Regions from separate parts of the Cupriavidus gilardii genome, predicted to be linked through region 1. Evidence: predicted binding sites of a transcription regulator. Region 1 holds the regulator's gene; each other region holds the start of a gene.
What was found. The regulator HrcA, encoded in region 1, represses chaperone genes, less so after heat shock. The targets are predictions, from matches to a motif close to TTAGCACTCNNNNNNNNNGAGTGCTAA.

Region 1 (6,297 bases):
CATGGCCCGCAACCAGGAACTCGACCTGCTCGAGCCCGTGGCTGGCGCCTTCGTCGAGCGGGTGCAGCGCCACGGTGAAGCTGCCGCCGGCCATCGACAGGCCCTGCATCGCCTCGGTGACGGCCGCCGACAGCCGCTCGGCGGCCTCGCGCCGGCTCTCGCTCAGATGGCGCGCAATGGTCAGATAGGCGGCGCGGGCCGCGGCCTCGCGCGCGGTGATCTTGTTCAGGTCCTGCGCGGCCTGCAGATCGTCCAGTTGCTGGCGGCGCGCCAGCAATTCGTCCGGCAATTGTTCGGGCGGCACGCGGAACTTGCGCGCCGCGGTGTGCAGCGCCTGCATCCGCTCCTCGACCACCTGCAGCCGTTCGGGATCGAGCTCGAGCCGGTCGACGTAGCGGGTCAGCGAGTGGGCCGCTTCCTCGGCCTGCACCTCGGCCGCTTCGAGCGCGGTCACCACATCGCCCAGCGCGGGGTCGACCTCGGCGAGCTGGCGCAGCCGATGGACCATCGCATTGAGCGCGGACAGCACCGCGCCGTCGGACTCGGACAGCGCGTCGAGCGCGGCGCGGCCGCCCTCGAGCAGATTGGCCGCATGCGACAGCCGCTTGTGCTCGGCCTGGATCGCCTCCCATTCATCGGGCTGCGGCGCCAGCTTGTCGAGCTCGCCGACCTGCCATTCGAGCCGCTCGCGTTCAAGCTGCATCTCGCGCGACTGCTGTTCGACCGCTTCGCGCTGGCGCACACAGGCGCGCCACGTGCGCCAGGCTTCGGCGACCGCGGCCGACTGCGCGGTCAGGCCGGCATGCGCATCGAGCAGCAGCCGCTGCGCGTCCGGCCGCAGCAGCAGCTGGTGCGCGTGCTGTCCGTGAATGTCGACCAGCTGGTCGCCGACCTCGCGCAGCTGCGCCAGCGTGGCGGCGTTGCCGTTGATGAAGGCCTTGCTGCGGCCGTTGGCGTCGACGACCCGGCGCAGCAGCACGTTGCCGTCGTCCTCGGCCAGCGCCTGCTCGTTGAGCCAGGCGTCCAGCGCGGGGTGCGTGGAGAAGGTGGCGCTGACGCTGGCGCGCGCGGCGCCCTCGCGCACCACGCCGGCATCGGCGCGCTCGCCCAGCACCAGCGCCAGCGCATCGATCAGGATCGACTTGCCGGCACCGGTCTCGCCGGTGAACACGGTAAAGCCGGCGGAAAAGTCGAGGTCGAGCGTATCGACAATGACGAAATCGCGGATGGACAGGCTGCGCAGCATCTTGGGAGACGGAGGGCGGCGGTGACTTGGTGAGGGATCGGGACCGGCTGAGGCGGCGAGGCTGACGATGCGGGACGCTTGCGCTCAGAGCCGGTTGTCTTCGGTCGGGTACTCGTGCCAGTGCAGCTTCTTGCGCAGCGTCGCGTAGTAGTTGTAGCCGACCGGGTGCAGCAGGTTGATGGTCTTGGCCGAGCGGCGCACCACGATGCGGTCGCCGGGCAGCAGCGAGGTCAGCGACTGCATGTCGAAATTGACGCTGGCATCGCGCGCGGTGGCCACCTCGATCGACACCTCGGCATCGTGCGGCAGCACGATCGGGCGGTTCGACAGCGCATGCGGGGCGATCGGCACCAGCACCAGTCCCGACAGCGTCGGATGCAGGATCGGCCCGCCGGCCGACAGCGCATACGCCGTCGATCCGGTCGGCGTCGACACGATCAGGCCGTCGGAACGCTGGTTGTACATGAAGTAGCCGTCCACCGAGACCGCCAGCTCGACCATGCCGGAGATGCCCGAACGATTGACCACCACGTCGTTCAGGGCCAGCGCGGAGAAGATCACGCCGTCGTCGCGGATCACGCGCGATTCGAGCAGCATGCGGTTCTCGGGCTCGTAGTGGCCGCTGAGCATGGCCGGCAGCACCGATTGCACATCCTCCAGCGGGATGTCCGTCATGAAGCCGAGGCGGCCATGGTTGACCCCGATCAGCGGCACCGAGAAGCCGGCCAGCTGGCGGGCGATGCCGAGCAGCGTGCCGTCGCCGCCCAGCACCACGGCGACGTCGGCCTCGCGGCCGATCTCTTCGGCGGACAGCGCGGGGTAGTCCGTCAGGCCGGTGGCAAGCGCGGTCTCGCGTTCGAACACCACGTCCTGGCCATTGCGCAGGATGCAGGCCGCCAGCTCCTCGAGCGGACCTTCGATGCCCGCGGTCGAATACCTGCCGACCAGGGCGACCGTGCGAAAGGGCGCGTGCGCGGCGCCGGACTTGGGGTGTGCAGACATGCCCGGATTAGACCATACCGCCATGACCATTGTCAGCACGGCCCGGGGGACGAGTGCCAGAGCGAGCCCCACCGCGCAAAACTTGCGTAAAATCGGGACACCATGGACGAACGAGCGAAAACCCTTCTCAAGACCCTGATCGAGCGCTACATCGCCGAAGGGCAGCCGGTCGGCTCGCGTACGCTGTCGAAGTACTCGGGACTGGACCTGTCGCCGGCGACCATCCGCAACGTGATGTCGGACCTGGAGGAGATGGGCTTCATCGCCAGCCCGCACACGTCGGCGGGGCGCATCCCGACCCCGCGCGGCTACCGGTTGTTCGTCGATACCATGCTGACGGCCCAGCCGCTCGATACCCAGTTCGACCGCACCAAGCTGGCCGGGCTGATCCAGGGCGAACTCGGTGCGCAGGAGCAGAGCCCGCAGCGGATGATCACGACGGCCGCGCGCACGCTGTCGAACCTGTCGCAATTCGCCGGCGTGGTGATGACCCCCCGCCGCGCGCAGGCGTTCCGGCAGATCGAGTTCATGCGGCTGTCCGACAAGCGCATCCTGTTGATCATCGTGACGCCCGAAGGGGACGTGCAGAACCGCATCATCCAGACCGAGCTGCCCTACAGCGCGTCGCAGCTGGTCGAGGCCGCCAATTTCATCAACACCCATTACGCCGGCATGCGCTTCGACACCGTGCGCGAGCGGCTGCGCGACGAACTGAAGGCGCTGCGCATCGACATGTCGGAACTGATGCAGGCCGCGGTCGAGGCCGGCAGCAGCGCGATGGCCGACGAGGACGAGCAGGTCTATATCTCGGGCGAACGCAAGCTGCTCGAGGTCGAGGACCTGGCCTCGAGCATGGACAAGCTGCGCCGGCTGTTCGACGTGTTCGAGCACAAGACCAGCCTGCTGCAGCTGCTCGATGTGTCGAGCCACGCCGAGGGCGTGCAGATCTTCATCGGCGGCGAGAGCCGGCTGGTGCCGCTCGAGGACATGGCGGTGATCACCGCGCCGTACGAGGTCGATGGCCAGATCGTCGGCACGCTGGGCGTGATCGGCCCGACGCGGATGGCCTATGACCGGGTGATCCCGATCGTCGATATCACGGCGCGGCTGCTGTCGAGCGCGCTGAGCAGCCAGAACTGATGGCGGCCAGGGCGGGCCGCCACGCGCAGGGCGGCCTTCGCGCCCCAGCGATACCGGAATCCCTATGACATTTACCGCAGAACCTGCCTACCGGCATGGGCAGGCGCCCCGCACGGCGATCCTGCTGATCAATCTGGGCACGCCGGACGAGCCGACCCCGAAGGCGGTCGGACGCTACCTGAAGCAGTTCCTGTCCGATCCGCGCGTGGTGGAGATTCCGCGCGCCGCCTGGTTGCCGGTGCTGTACGGGCTGATCCTGCCGCTGCGCTCGCGCGCGTCGGCGCTGAAGTACGAATCGATCTGGCTGCGCGAGGCGCACCGGACCGGATCGCCGCTGCTGGTGCATACCGAGCGGCAGGCGCATGCGCTGCAGCAGCTGCTGGCGCAGCAGGGCCACGACGTGACGGTCGCCTGCGCGATGCGCTACGGCAACCCGTCGATCCCGTCGGTGATGGAGGCGCTGCGGCGCCAGGGCTGCGAGCGCATCCTGGCGCTGCCGATGTATCCCCAGTATTCCGGCACCACTACCGCGACCGCCTTCGACGAACTGTTCCGCGTGCTGGGCGAATGGCGCAATCAGCCCGAGTTGCGCCTGGTCAAACATTTCCACGATCACCCGGCCTATCTGGGGGCGCTGCATCAGCAGGTCGGCGCCTACTGGGCCCAGCATGGGGCGCCCGATTTCGCGCGCGGCGACCGGCTGATCCTGTCGTTCCACGGCGTGCCGCGGCGCACGCTGGAGCTGGGCGACCCATATCACTGCGAATGCCTGAAGACCGGCCGCATGCTGGGCGAGGCGCTGGGCCTGCAGCCTGGCCAGTATCAGGTCACGTTCCAGTCGCGCTTCGGCAAGGCCGAGTGGCTGCAGCCCTATACGGCACCGACGCTGACCGAGCTGGGCAAGGTCGGCACCGCGCGGGTCGACGTGTTCTGCCCTGGCTTTCCGGCCGACTGCATCGAGACGCTGGAAGAGATCGCGATGGAAGGGCAGTCCGAATTCAAGGTCGCCGGCGGCAAGGAATTCCACTTCATTCCGTGCCTGAACGACGCGCCCTTCTGGATCACCGCGCTGTCGGAGATCGCGCTGCAGCATATGCAGGGCTGGCCGTTGCGACTGCCGCATGCGCACGAACTGGAAGCGAGGCGCGCGCTGGCGCAGGCAAGGGGGGCCGCGGCATGAATCCGTCGTATGAAGACGATGCGCGGCAGCGGATCGACAAGTGGCTGTGGTGCGCGCGCTTTTTCAAGACCCGCTCGCTGGCGGCGGAGGCCGTCGAACGCGGCCGCGTAGAGGTCAACGGGCAGCCATGCAAGAATTCGCGCGAGGTCAAGCCGGGCGACACGGTGCGCATCGACGCCCATCAGCAGCGCTGGGAGCTGGTGGTCAAGGGCATCGCCCCGGCGCGCGGGCCGGCGTCCGTGGCCCAGACGCTCTATGAGGAAACCGAGGAGAGCCGCACGCGGCGTGCCGCGGAAGCCGAGCGGCGGCGTTTCCATGTGGAGCCAGCGTCGCAACTACAGGGACGACCGACCAAGCGGGATCGCCGCCGCATCGACGATTTCAAAGGGTAAGCCGCTGAAACGTTCAGCGCGAGTACTGGATGATGTATTGGCGCAGCGCCGGATCGGCGCCGCCGGCGACGCTGTCGCGCGGGGCCAGTCCGTCCGAGAGCCAGATGAAGACGGTCAGCGCCACCAGCGAAAGCAGCACCAGCAACGTGAACACGGAGAACTTCGGCGTCTTGTTGGACGGTTTCGGCAGCTTGCGCATGGCCTTGCCCCGGCAGGAAGACTGCAATAGGAGACGGCACCCCGGCAGTTTTGTCGTTTTTTTGGATTTATCTTAGAAGCTGCACTGCAGCAAAGCAATTTCACTTCTCGCAGCACTGGTTTAAGTTTGTAAGCTGATGTTTCGTTGCAGATGTCCATCCGCTCTTGAAATATCGGCTTGGCGCCACCAGTTGCCAGCTGAATTCCGATTGACCCCAGGCGGACCGCCATGTGCGGCCGCAACTTGTTCTGAAACGGATCGACATGGAAGACCAGAAGCAAACGCCATCCAACACGCCGCCGACCTCGCCCGCCGACCAGGCCGCCGAAGCGCAAGCCGCGCAATCGGCCACGCCAAACCAATCGGCCGAGCCTGCCGCCGCCGCGGATGACGTGGCGAACCAGCCGGCGGCGCAGTTGGCCGCACAGTTGGCGGAACAGGAAGCCAAGGCACGCGAGAACTACGATCTGTATCTGCGCGCCGTCGCCGAGTCCGAGAACATCCGGCGCCGCGCACAGGAGGACGTGGCCAAGGCCCACAAGTTCGCCATCGAGAGCTTCGCCGAGCATCTGTTGCCGGTGATGGACAGCCTGCAGGCCGCGCTGGCCGATGGATCGGGCGATATCGCCAAGCTGCGCGAGGGCGTCGAGCTGACCGCCAAGCAGCTGGCCAGCGCCTTCGAGAAGGGCCGCATGGTCGAGCTGAATCCGGTCGGCGAGAAGTTCGACCCGCATCGGCACCAGGCGATTTCGATGGTGCCGTCGGATCAGGAACCCAACACGGTGGTGGCCGTGCTGCAGCGCGGCTATCTGATCGCGGACCGCGTCTTGCGGCCCGCATTGGTGACGGTGGCTGCGCCGAAGTAAGGGTCGGCGGGCAGACCGGCCTGCCACCGATGCGCAGCCACGCCCGGCGCCGTTTCGGCACCGGGCGTTCTCGTTTGTGGAGAAATGCGATGCCTTACCCGTTCGGCGCAGCGCCGGCGCCCCACACGGATCACCGCGCCTTCGAGGCCTTCGGCATGCGCGCGGTCGATCATGACACCATCGACGACGCGCTCGCCGCGGCCGGCGACGACCTGGTCTGCGTGTTCTTCTGGGGCGAGGACTGCTACAACTGCGAGATGGCCAAGAAGGCC
Region 2 (6,297 bases), 760 kb from region 1:
CATCGCGCTTCATCGACGCGTCGGTGTCGAACCGCCGCAGGACGGCCGAGACCATCGCCGCGCCATCCTGTGTGGACACCGACATGGCGCTGATCCTCGACCGCATGCTGGGCCGCTATGCCAACGGGCTGGGCCGGACCTGGGACGATCCCGACGCGATGCATTTCCATCGGGACGGCGAGGCCAACTATCCCTATCTGTCAGACGGCATGTGGTTCCTGACGCAGCACAAGCGCTGGGGGTTGCTGAAGGAACACCCGGACTATCTGGCGGTGGCGCGCAAGGTCAATCGCCTCGACGTCTACCGCCAGGCCGCCGCGGCCGCGCAGGTGCCGCTGCCGGCCAGCGATTTCCGCACGGCCAGGCTGATGGACGGCGTGGTCTGGGACGCCACCCGGGACCCGAGGGCCTATGCCGACGGCTTCGCGATCAGGGTCTGAACTCCCAGGGGCCAGGCGCCTTGACGTATCGCGCTATCATCGGCCGAAACGCTTGATCTGCACCGCCAGAACCGCACTGCTCCGACCGCACCGCCCTCACCGCACCGCCATGCCCGCTGATCGCCACGACGACACCCAGCCCGCCTTTTCCGCGGCGCCCTATATCAAGGAAATCGGCCGCGGCGTCGCCGGCGCCCGTGCTCTGCCGCGCGACGACGCACGTCTGCTGTTCGACGCGATGCTGTCCGGCCGCGTCTCCGACCTCGAACTGGGCGCCGTACTGATGGCGTACCGGATCAAGGGCGAGGCGCCGCACGAGCTGGCCGGCATGCTGGAGGCCGCGCACGCGCACTGCCTGCCGCTGCCGGCGCCGGAACGCCAGGTGGTGGTCATTCCGAGCTACAACGGCGCGCGCAAGCAGCCCAATCTGGTACCGCTGCTGGCGCTGCTGCTCGCGCGGGAGGGTATCCCCGTGCTGGTGCATGGAACGCGCGAGTTCAATCAGCGCGTCACCAGCATCATGCTGTTCGAGGCGCTGGGTATCGCGCCGTGCGCGACGGTGGACGAGGCCGCGCGGCGGCTCGCGCAGCCCGGGGGCGGCGGCATCGCCGATCCCGGTCCGCTGGCGGTGCTGCCGATCGACGTGCTGTCGCCGGCCCTGTCCGCGCTGCTGGACAAGCGCACCGTGATCGGGCTGCGCAATTCCTCGCACACCATCGTCAAGATGCTGCAGCCGGTCGGCGCGCATACGCCGGCCGAGGCGCTGCGGTTGTACAGCTATACGCATCCGGAATACCGCGAAACGCTGACCGATTACTTCTCGCACGAGCCGGCCAACGTGCTGCTGGCGCGCGGCACCGAGGGCGAGGTGGTGGCCGACGCGCGCCGTGGCAGCCGCATCGACTGGCTGCACGACGGCCATCAGCGCACGCTGGTGGATCCGATGTCGGGCTCGGTCGCCGACGTGCCGGCGCTGCCGCCGGGCACCGATGTGGCGCTGACGGCGGCGTGGATCCGCGACGTGCTGTCTGGCACCGTACCGGTGCCGGCGCCGATCGCGACGCAGATCGAGACGATCCGCGGTTGCCTGCGCGAGAGCGCGCGGGTCAGCTGGGTCAGTCCGCTGTAGCGAAAACCTTACCCTCTCCCCGGCCCTGTCCCCGGCCCCTCTCCCGCATGCGGCAGAGGTAAGCAACCCTCGGATCGGGCGTCAGAGCCGCCGCGGCGGCAGCGGAATCCGCTCGGTCTCACCCGGTACGTGCGGGAACTCGTCGTTCTCCCAGCGCCGCGCCGCCTCCTCGATCGCCTCGCGGCTGCTGGCGACGAAGTTCCAGAAGATGTGCCGACGGCCGTCGACCGGTTCGCCGCCGAGCAGCATCAGTCGCGACGGCTCCAGCGCCGTGACGGTCGCCTCGGCGCCGGGCGTCAGCACCGCCAGGTGCTCGGCCGGCAGCGCGATGCCGTCGATCGCGGCGGCACCGTCGACCAGGTACAGGCCGCGCTGCTCGTGCTCGGGCGGAATCACCAGGCTGGCGCCGGCGTCGAGCTCCAGCGCGGCATAGAGCGTGCGGCTGAACACCTGCACCGGCGAGCGCGCGCCGAAGGCGTCGCCGGCAATCACGGTGATGCGAGCGCCGCCGTGGACCAGCCGCGGCAATGTGTCGGCCGGATGGTGGAAGAACGAGGGCGCGACCGTCTCGTGCTCGCGCGGCAGCGCCACCCAGGTCTGGATGCCGTGCAACCGCGGGCCGGCGTCCCGGGCGGCCTGCGGCGAACGCTCGGAATGGACGATGCCGCTGCCCGCGGTCATCCAGTTGACGTCGCCGGGCCGGATGGTCTGTTCGCTGCCGACGCTGTCGCGATGGACGATTTCGCCTTCGAACAGATAAGTGACGGTGGCAAGGCCAATATGAGGATGAGGACGCACATCCATGCCCTTGCCCGGCGCCAGCTCGACCGGGCCCATGTGGTCGAAGAAGATGAACGGACCTACCGTCTGCGCCGCAGCCGAGGGCAGTACCCGGCGCACCGAGAAGTCGCCGATATCTCTTACATGCGGTTTCAACAAATGTTCAATGGCGGACATGGCTGACACTCCAAGGGCGTGGCGGATCGACGCATTGCTGGCAAGTGTAGCCTTTGCGGCCCGATGGCATGGTCCCTGCAGCAGAACCCGGAGCGGGGCCGGCGCTCTAACGAACTCGTGTCCGTCGCCGCTGCGGTTTCCGGGCGACTTTCCGGCAACCTGTGGCGCTATGGAATATTTCTTCCGATATCCTGGAACTATCGCAGCGCGCCGGACTCCAATTAGCACTCACCCGGCTGGAGTGCTAATATGCGTTGCATTGCAGTGTGGGAAGCGCCGGCCACGACGCCGTCGATGCTTCCGACACGCGGGCACGCCGCCCGCCGGATGCGAAAGGAGCCCCGAGTGAACGCAGTCCTGTCTGCCGATTCGATCACCATGAACAACACCCTGCCGATGGTGCCGCAGCGCGCCAACAGCATGGCCCTGACCCTGCCCGCCGGGCTGGGCAATCTCGACAGCTATATCCAGGCTGTCCACCGTATTCCGATGCTCACCGCCGAGGAGGAGCAGCGGCTCGCGCGCGAGTTGCGCGACCACGACTCGGTCGAGGCGGCCCGCCGCCTGGTGATGTCGCACCTGCGTCTGGTCGTGTCGATCGCGCGCCAGTACCTGGGCTACGGCCTGCCGCACGCGGATCTGATCCAGGAAGGCAATATCGGCCTGATGAAGGCCGTCAAGCGCTTCGACCCGGACCAGGGCGTGCGCCTGGTGTCGTACGCGATCCACTGGATCAAGGCGGAGATCCACGAGTACGTGCTGCGCAACTGGCGCATGGTCAAGGTCGCGACGACCAAGGCGCAGCGCAAGCTGTTCTTCAACCTGCGCAGCCACAAGCAGGGCGCCCACACCTTCACCCCGGACGAGATCGACGCGGTTGCGCGCGAGCTGAACGTCAAGCCGGAAGAAGTGATGGAGATGGAAACCCGCTTGTCCGGCGGCGATCTGGCGCTGGAAGGCCAGGTCGACGACGGCGAGGAGGAGTTCGCGCCGATCGTCTATCTGGCCGACAACCACAACGAGCCGACGCGCGTGCTCGAGGCCAAGCGCCAGGACCGCATGCAGGTCGAGGGCCTGGAACAGGCTCTGACCAAGCTCGATCCGCGCAGCCGCCGCATCATCGAGGCGCGCTGGCTGCAGGTCAACGACGACGGCTCGGGCGGCGCCACGCTGCACGAACTGGCCGACGAGTTCGGCGTTTCGGCCGAGCGCATCCGCCAGATCGAGTCCGCCGCGATGAAGAAGATGAAGGGCGCGCTGCAAGCCTTCGCCTGATCGACGCCGGCCGCAGGCCATCAACCGAAAGCCACAAGCCAGCCGCTGGCTCCCCGCATGCGCGGGGTGACAGCGGCGACACGGGCCGGGTTCCGCGAGGGACCCGGCCCTTTTCTTTTGCCCCGCCACCGCTCCCCGGAGCCCGCAACGCCACCCGCGCGCCCGGTCCCTCCCCCGCGCGCCTCTCCCGTCTCGGGGTTTGCCCGCATCCGTCCGTCGTGATGTTGACAATCACCAAGACGTGATCTACAAATCCGTACACAACTACAAACGATTTTGTAGACAATCCTGTCTACAAATCAAATCCTGAGAGCGGATTCCCGATCCTTCGATCCACACCGCCCATCCGGCGCCTCCCGCGCGCCGGCCACCGCATGGCATCGCCTTGAGGAGACAAGCATGATGCACACCACCGCGCCTGCCGCCGCCGAGCTGCAGGACAGCGCGTCCGTCCACCATGGCAACGCGCTGATCAAGCCGTCGTACGACGAACGGCTGACCAACGAAGACCTGGCGCCGCTGAAGAAGCAGACCTGGAGCACCTACAACATGTTCGCGTTCTGGATGTCGGACGTGCACAGCGTCGGCGGCTACATCACCGCCGGCAGCCTGTTCGCGCTGGGCCTGACCAGCTGGCAGGTGCTGATCGCGCTGCTGGTCGGCATCGTCATCGTGCAGTTCTTCTGCAATCTGGTGGCCAAGCCGAGCCAGGTCACCGGCACCCCGTATCCGGTGATCTGCCGGGCCTCGTTCGGCGTGCTCGGCGCCAATATTCCGGCGGTGATCCGCGGCCTGATCGCGGTGGCGTGGTACGGCATCCAGACCTATCTGGCCTCGTCGGCCTTCCTGGTGCTGGCGCTGCATTTCTTCCCGTCGCTGGCGCCCTATGCCGACGTCAAGCTGCATGGCTTCGCCGGGCTGTCGACACTGGGCTGGGCGGCCTTCATGACGCTGTGGGTACTGCAGGCGCTGGTGTTCTGGACCGGCATGGAAACCATTCGCAAGTTCATCGACTGGGCCGGCCCCGCGGTCTATGTGGTGATGATCCTGCTGGCGATCTGGCTGGTGAACAAGGCCGGCTGGAGCAACGTCAGCTTCACGCTGAGCTTCGTCAAGTACAGCGGCTGGGAAGCGGTACCGGTGATGCTGACCGCGATCGCGCTGGTGGTGTCGTACTTCTCCGGCCCGATGCTGAACTTCGGCGACTTCTCTCGCTACGCGAAGGACTTCGGCGCGGTCCGCAAGGGCAACTTCTGGGGGCTGCCGATCAACTTCCTTGGCTTCTCGCTGCTGACCGTGATCACGACCTCGGCCACGCTGCCGGTGTTCGGCAAGCTGATCACCGATCCGGTGGAGACCGTCAGCCATATCGACAGCACCTTCGCGATGGTGCTGGGCGCGCTGACCTTCATGACCGCCACCATCGGCATCAACATCGTCGCGAACTTCGTGTCGCCGGCGTTCGACTTCTCCAACGTGTCGCCCAAGCACATCAGCTGGCGCACCGGCGGCATGATCGCCGCGGTCGGTTCGATCTTCATCACGCCCTGGAATCTGTACAACAACCCGCAGGTCATCCACTACACGCTGGACGTGCTGGGCGCCTTCATCGGGCCGCTGTTCGGCATCCTGATCTCCGACTACTACCTGGTGCGCCGCCAGCAGGTCGACGTCGACGACCTGTACACGATGCGTCCGCAGGGCAAGTACTGGTACACCCGCGGCTACAACCCGGTGGCGATTGCCACGATGATCCCGGCCGCGATCATTCCGATCCTGTGCGTGGTGGTGCCGGCCTGGCAGGGCCTGGCCAACTACAGCTGGTTCATCGGCATGGGCATCGCGCTGGTGCTGTACCGCGTGCTGGCGCGCCGCATGATGCCGCATTTCTTCGCGGCCGCCTGACGCCGCGCCACGACCCATTCGACGATCCGACGATCCGACCACCCGACGTTTGCCATGAAGCTGAAGATCATCAATCCCAATACCACGCAAAGCATGACCGACAAGATCGGCCAGTGCGCCCGCACCGTGGCCTCGCCCGACACGCGCATCGTCGCGGTCAGCCCGCGCATGGGCCCCGCCTCCATCGAGAGCCACTATGACGAGGCGCTGTCGGTGCCGGGCATCCTCGAGGAGATCCGGCTGGGCGAGGCCGACGGCGTCGACGGCTACGTGATCGCCTGCTTCGGCGATCCGGGGCTGTACGCGGCACGGGAGATGGCGCGCGGGCCGGTGATCGGCATCGCCGAGGCCGCGATGCACATGGCCAGCCTGATCGGCACCAGCTTCAGCGTCGTCACCACGCTGGCGCGCACCTGCAATATCGCGTGGCACCTGGCCGAGCGCTACGGCATGGAACGGTTCTGCCGCAACGTGCACGCCTGCGATCTGCCGGTGCTGGAGCTCGAGCGGCCGGGCTCGGACGCGCGCCGCATCATCACCGAATCGTGCCGCCAGGCGCTGGCGCAGGACCGCAGCGACTGCATCGTGCTC
Region 3 (6,297 bases), 1.2 Mb from region 1:
ACACCACCGCCCGGAACGATGCCTTCTTCAACGGCAGCGCGGGTGGCGTGCAGCGCGTCTTCGACGCGAGCCTTCTTTTCCTTCATTTCGACTTCGGTGGCAGCGCCAACCTTGATCACCGCAACACCGCCGGCCAGCTTGGCCACGCGCTCTTGCAGCTTCTCGCGGTCGTAGTCCGAGGTCGCTTCCTCGATCTGGGCGCGGATCTGCTTGACGCGGCCTTCGATCGCGGCGGCGTCACCGGCACCGTCGATGATGATGGTGTTTTCCTTGCCGATCTCGACACGCTTGGCTTGACCCAGGTCTTGCAGCGTGGCCTTTTCCAGCGTCAGGCCGACTTCCTCGGCGATCACGGTGCCGCCGGTCAGGATGGCGATGTCTTCCAGCATGGCCTTGCGGCGGTCGCCGAAGCCAGGCGCCTTGACGGCGGCGGTCTTGAGGATGCCACGGATGTTGTTGACCACCAGGGTCGCCAGCGCTTCGCCTTCGACGTCTTCGGCGATGATCAGCAGCGGACGGCTCGACTTGGCCACTTGCTCCAGCACCGGCAGCAGGTCGCGGATGTTCGAGATCTTCTTGTCGAACAGCAGCACGAACGGGTTGTCGAGCTGGACGACTTGCTTGTCCGGGTTGTTGATGAAGTACGGCGACAGGTAGCCGCGGTCGAACTGCATGCCCTCGACGACTTCCAGCTCGTCGGCCAGCGACTTGCCGTCTTCGACGGTGATCACGCCCTCCTTGCCGACCTTGTCCATCGCCTCGGCGATCAGCTTGCCGATCACTTCGTCGCTGTTGGCCGAGATCGCGCCAACCTGGGCGATTTCCTTGCTGGTCGTGGTCGGCTTGCTCAGCTTCTTCAGCTCTTCGACGGCGGCGCCAACGGCCTTGTCGATGCCGCGCTTCAGATCCATCGGGTTCATGCCGGCGGCAACGTACTTCATGCCTTCGCGCACGATCGACTGGGCCAGCACGGTCGCAGTGGTGGTACCGTCACCGGCGTTGTCGCTGGTCTTGGAAGCGACTTCCTTGACCATCTGGGCGCCCATGTTCTGCAGCTTGTCCTTCAGCTCGATTTCCTTGGCGACCGACACGCCGTCCTTGGTCACGGTCGGGCCGCCGAAGCTGCGCTCGAGCACCACGTTGCGGCCCTTCGGACCCAGGGTCACCTTGACCGCGTTGGCCAGGATGTTCACGCCTTCGACCATCTTGTGGCGAGCGCTGTCGCCGAACACTACGTCTTTAGCTGCCATGTTCTAGATCTCCAGAATTCTGTACGGGAAAAGTCCCGGGCGCGATCGCCGCAGCGGCGGAACCGTGCGCCCCGGGGGTTCCGGACGCGCGGCGCCCGGACAGCGACATCACTTGTTGATGACCGCCATGATGTCTTCTTCGCGCATGACCAGCAGTTCCTGGCCATCCACCTTCACGGTCTGGCCGGCGTACTTGCCGAACAGCACGCGGTCACCCACCTTGACGTCGAGGGCGATCGACGCCCCCTTGTCATCCTTCTTGCCCGGGCCGATGGCCAGCACTTCGCCCTGATCGGGCTTCTCGGCAGCATTGTCGGGAATCACGATGCCGGAAGCGGTCTTGGTTTCGTTGTCCAGACGCTTGACGATCACGCGGTCGTGCAAAGGACGCAGATTCATACGGACTCCTTAGTACAAGTGAGCATTTATTTGCAAAGTGGCCGCCGCGGAACTGCGGGGGCCCTTGAAATCGGCCGCCGGATGCAGGTTACAGCACGCTGTTAGCACTCACGTCCGGCGAGTGCTAATTATAGGGACGGGGTTTCGGGTTTTCAAGACGAGGTCTGAATACGGGTTTACCCGTATAAAGGAAGGCAGTTTGCCGCGGCCCCGCGCCGAGCAAGGCCGGGCGGGCATTGTCTCTTGTATTGTGCGGCCGGTAATTTTTCAGGCGGATGTCGCCTGCTGCCCCGAACGTCTGTCGCGACGGCGGACCGCCCCCGCCTTGCGGGGGGACGCAGCCAGGCTCAGGCGCCGCCCCGCAACTGCGGCAGCACCGTCTGCGCGCAGGCGTCGAGCCAGGCCTGCTGGTTGCCGCAGACGTTGTGCAGGAAGACCGCGTCGGCGCCCATCGCCAGGTCTTCGGCAAGCCAGGCGGCCTGCTGCGCGGCGTCGCAGGAGATCCGGACCGCGCGCTCGATGTCGTCCGGGGACACGGTGCCGGCGCGGGCATCGAACTCGGCCGGGGTCGCCAGGTTTGCCGCGGTCTCGCTGTCGAACACATTGGTGCGCCACTGCTCGTAGGCCATGCGGCGCGCGGCCTCGTCGCCCTGCGTGGGGTCGGCGTAGGCGATCTTGGCCTGAATATGCACCGGTTTGCCTCCGCCGCCGCCCTCGCGGAAGGCGTCGATGACCGCGCGCATGGTCTCGCGCGGCGCCGAGATCGTGATCAGGCCGTCGGCCCACTGCCCCGCCCAGCGCGCGGTCTGCTCGGTCAGCGCCGCGGCGAAGATCGGCGGCGGACGCTGCGGCAGCGTGTACAGCCGGGCGCGATCGACGACGATGCTGCCCCGGTGCGTCACCTCCTCGCCGCGCCACAGCGCGCGCATCACCTCCACCGATTCGGACAGCATCGCCTGCCGCTCGGGCTTGGGCGGCCACGGCCGGCCGGTGATGTGTTCGTTCAGCGCCTCGCCGGTGCCCAGCGCGATCCAGAAGCGGCCCGGGAACATGGCCTCCAGCGTCGCCGCGGCCTGGGCCACCACGGCCGGGTGGTAGCGCCCGAACGGGCAGGCGACCACGCCCGTCGGCAGGTCGACGGTCGCCATCGCGGCGCCGAGCCACGACCAGGAATGGCCGCTCTCCCCTTGCCGCTCGCTCCACGGATGGAAGTGGTCGGAGCTGCTGAGCGCGGTAAAGCCGGCCAGCTGCGCGGCGCGCGCATAGCGCAGCAGATCGCCTGGCGAGAACTGTTCGTGCGAGGCGTGATAACCGATCAAGGGCATGGCGGACTCCTGGGCGGGATGGGGATCGGGTGCGCCGCGGTCAGCCGGACGCGGCGGACACCGAGGCCGGGACCGGATAGGCCAGCGTCGTCATCAGCGCGAGCGCGGCCTGGCGCGAATCGAGCCGGGTGTGCTGCACGACGATCGGCACATCGGACTCGATCACGCTGGCGTAGTCGGTGTCCTCGGGGATCGGCTCGGGGTCGTGCAGATCGTTGAAGCGCAGATGCAGCGTGCGCCGCGCCGGCACCGTCAGCCGGTACGGACCGACGGGCTCGCGATCCGCATAGAAGATCGTCACCGTGACATGGGCCGGAGCATCGCCGGTATTGAGCAGGCAGGCCGCCTCGTGGCTGTTCAATTGCCGGCTGGCGGCAGGGTCGGTCGGCGGCAGATAGCCTTCCGCAATGACCCAGCGCCGTTGTCCGATCGCTTCCATCGCGTTTCTCCTTGGTTGTCGCTGTCCTTGCCCGAACGCATGCTCCCGATCACGGCCCGAAGCATGGCCGCTGCCGCAGCCACCGGTAGCCGTAGGCACGCAGCTTCAGCGTATGCGCGGTCTGCGCCGGCGGATACGGGCCATCGACCAGCATGTCGCGCAGCTCGCCGACCTCGACGTCGGGCAGCTTCACCTCGACGTCCTTGTCCGACAGATTGGCGAAGGTGAACACCACCTGCCCGTCCAGCTCGTGCCGCAGCGCCAGCACCGACGGGCAGCCGACCTCCATCACCGTGCATTCGCCATAGCCGATCTCGGGCATGCCGAGGCGCGCGCGGATCATCTTGCCGGTCTTGGCCAGCAGCGAATCGTCGCGCAGCGTTTGGTCGTAGATATTGACCTCGCCGTAGCCGAACGGGCCCTCGCGGATCACCGGCACCGGCAGCGATGCGGGATCGGCGGGCGAGAAGCCGCCATTGACCTCGTCGGACCATTGCATCGCCGTGCGCACCGCGTGGCGCTCCTTCAGCGACAGGTCCTCGCCCATGCCGATCTCCTCGCCGTAGCGCAGGATCGGCGTGCCGGGCAGCGAGAACAGCAGCGCATGGACCTGCGCGATGCGGCGCTGGTCGCCATCGAGCATCGGCGGCAGCCGGCGGCGGATGCCGCGGTTGTAGACCCGCATGTTCTCGTCCGGCGCGAAGCGCTGCATCACCTCCTCGCGCTCCGCCTCGCTGAGCCGCTCCAGATCGAGCTCGTCGTGATTGCGCACCCATACCGCGTACTGCGCGCGCTCGGGCGGGTCGGGCTGATCGCGCAGCGCGCGCTCGATCGGCTCGGCCTGTTGCCGCGCAAGCGCCAGGAACAGGAAGTTGTTCAGGAAGAAGTTCGACACCAGCGTCAGCCGATGGCCCTTGCCGAAATAGCGCGCGTAGTCCGCGGCCGGCACGTCGACCTCGCCGAGCAGCACCGCGTCGGAGCGGCGCAGCGTGGCGAACGCGCGCAGGTCGTTCAGCAGCCAGAAGCCGTCGTCGCGCGGGTCCGCTTCCTTGGCCCCGTCGATCATGTGCCCCGCCGCATCGATGCGGAAGCCCGATACGCCGAGCCGCAGCCAGAACGACATGATCTCCTCGATCTCGGTGCGCACCGCCGGGTTGGCGATGTTCAGATCGGGCTGGTGCGAATAGAAGGCATGCCGATAGTATTGGCCCGCTTCCTCGTCCCAGGTCCAGACGCTGTCCTCGACGGTCGGGAAGATCGGCTTGACGTCGGTCTCCACCGGTTCGTCCGCCCAGACGTAGTAGTCGCGGTACGGCGAATTGCGGTCGCGCCGCGCTTCCTGGAACCAGCGGTGCTGATCGGACGTGTGGTGCGCCACCAGCTCCACCATCACGCGGATACCGAGCTCCTCGGCCTTCTCCAGCAGCGCCACCATGTCGGCCAGATTGCCGAAGCGCGGATCGACGGCGAGGTGGTCGGTGATGTCGTAGCCGCCATCGCGAAACGGCGACTGGTAGAACGGCGACAGCCAGATGCAGGTCACGCCGAGCCCGCGCAGGTATTCGAGATGCGCCGTCAGACCCTGGAGATCGCCCCATCCGTCGTTATTGCCGTCGCGAAATACGCTGACGTCGATCTGGTAGATGATCGCATTGCGGTACCACAGCGAACGCATGGGTCCTCCCTCCTGACGATTGAACGGCGGCGGCGGGCGCAGCGTGCCGCGCCGCGCCGACTGGCACGCTCACGGTTGCGATGGCTGCGAGCGCTGCGATCGCGTCGCCAGCGACAGCGGCTCCAGCAGCACGGCCTGCTCGGGCTGCAGCATGCCGTCGAAACGCCGATCCGCCCCTTCGGGCAGGCTGTCGATCGCGACGCGCCAGTCGCCGTCGAGATCGACCGGCAGCGGCCGCTCAGCAAAGTTGATGCAGACCACGCGCTCGTCCTCGCCATGCCGACGGCGATAGGCCAGCACCTCGGGCGGCGACGGCAATTCCTCCCAAATGCCCAGCCGCAGCGCCGGGCTCGCGCGGCGCGCGGCGATCAGCGTACGGTACAGATGCAGCATCGACGAGGGCTGCGACCATTGCGACTGCACCGACAGCGTGGCGGCCTCGGGCGGGAACGGCAGCCAGGTCCGCGCCGCGCGCCAGCCATGCGGCGGCGCGAAGTCCCAGGGGATCGGTCCACGCGGACCGTCGCGCCCGCCCGGATCGACGCGCTGCCCCGCTTCGACCACCACGTCCTCCAGCCCCAGCTCCTCGCCCTGGAAGATGAACGGCGTGCCGCGCAGGGTCAGCAGCATCACCGCCGCGGCACGCGCGCGGCGCATCGAGCCGCCGTAGCGCGTGCGATGGCGCTCGTTGTCGTGGTTCGACAGCACCCAGGTCGGCCAAGCCTCGGCCGGCTGCAGCAGCGCATCGACCTCGCGGATGCAGGTGCGGAACACCACCGGGTCCCACGGCGCATCGAGCGGTGGAAAGTTGAACGACATGTGCAGCTCGTCGCCGGCGCCGTAGTACTGCACCACGGTGGCGGTCGAGCGGATATTGACCTCGCCGACCAGCACGCGGTCGCCGGGATAGCTGTCGACCAGCTTGCGGATGCCGCGCAGCACCTCGTGGCTGTAGGGATCGTCGTTGAAGTCGGCCAGCGGCTCGCCGGCCAGGCAGCGCGGATGATCGGCGAAGGTCGGGTCCTTGCCGGTGCAATGCGCGACGTCGATGCGAAAGCCGTCGACGCCGCGGTCGAGCCAGAAACGCAGCACGCCGTGCATCGCCTGCACGACCTCGGGATTGCGCCAGTTCAGGTCCGGCTGTTGCGGCAGGAACAGATGCAGGTAGTACTGGCCGGTGGCCTCGTCCCATGTCCATGCGCTGCCGGC

Region 2: the regulator HrcA is predicted to act here: its motif matches at 2,748-2,774, upstream of rpoH (RNA polymerase sigma factor RpoH).
Region 3: the regulator HrcA is predicted to act here: its motif matches at 1,751-1,777, upstream of groES (co-chaperone GroES).

The regions. Positions count from the first base shown of each region.
Region 1 is NZ_CP054626.1:1,096,846-1,103,142, forward strand. It holds gene recN (DNA repair protein RecN) at 1-1,246, opposite strand, end outside; gene FOB47_RS15230 (NAD kinase) at 1,331-2,248, opposite strand; gene hrcA (heat-inducible transcriptional repressor HrcA) at 2,351-3,388, shown strand; gene hemH (ferrochelatase) at 3,453-4,568, shown strand; gene FOB47_RS15245 (RNA-binding S4 domain-containing protein) at 4,565-4,960, shown strand; gene FOB47_RS15250 (hypothetical protein) at 4,974-5,159, opposite strand; gene grpE (nucleotide exchange factor GrpE) at 5,423-6,025, shown strand; gene FOB47_RS15260 (thioredoxin family protein) at 6,115-6,297, shown strand, end outside.
Region 2 is NZ_CP054626.1:338,260-344,556, reverse strand. It holds gene FOB47_RS11770 (CmpA/NrtA family ABC transporter substrate-binding protein) at 1-440, shown strand, start outside; gene ybiB (DNA-binding protein YbiB) at 550-1,569, shown strand; gene FOB47_RS11760 (pirin family protein) at 1,651-2,526, opposite strand; gene rpoH (RNA polymerase sigma factor RpoH) at 2,905-3,801, shown strand; gene FOB47_RS11750 (NCS1 family nucleobase:cation symporter-1) at 4,201-5,706, shown strand; gene FOB47_RS11745 (aspartate/glutamate racemase family protein) at 5,761-6,297, shown strand, end outside.
Region 3 is NZ_CP054626.1:2,335,534-2,341,830, forward strand. It holds gene groL (chaperonin GroEL) at 1-1,250, opposite strand, end outside; gene groES (co-chaperone GroES) at 1,359-1,649, opposite strand; gene FOB47_RS20705 (TIGR03885 family FMN-dependent LLM class oxidoreductase) at 1,997-2,974, opposite strand; gene FOB47_RS20710 (sensory rhodopsin transducer) at 3,015-3,413, opposite strand; gene FOB47_RS20715 (alpha-amylase family protein) at 3,463-5,088, opposite strand; gene FOB47_RS20720 (alpha-amylase family glycosyl hydrolase) at 5,158-6,297, opposite strand, start outside.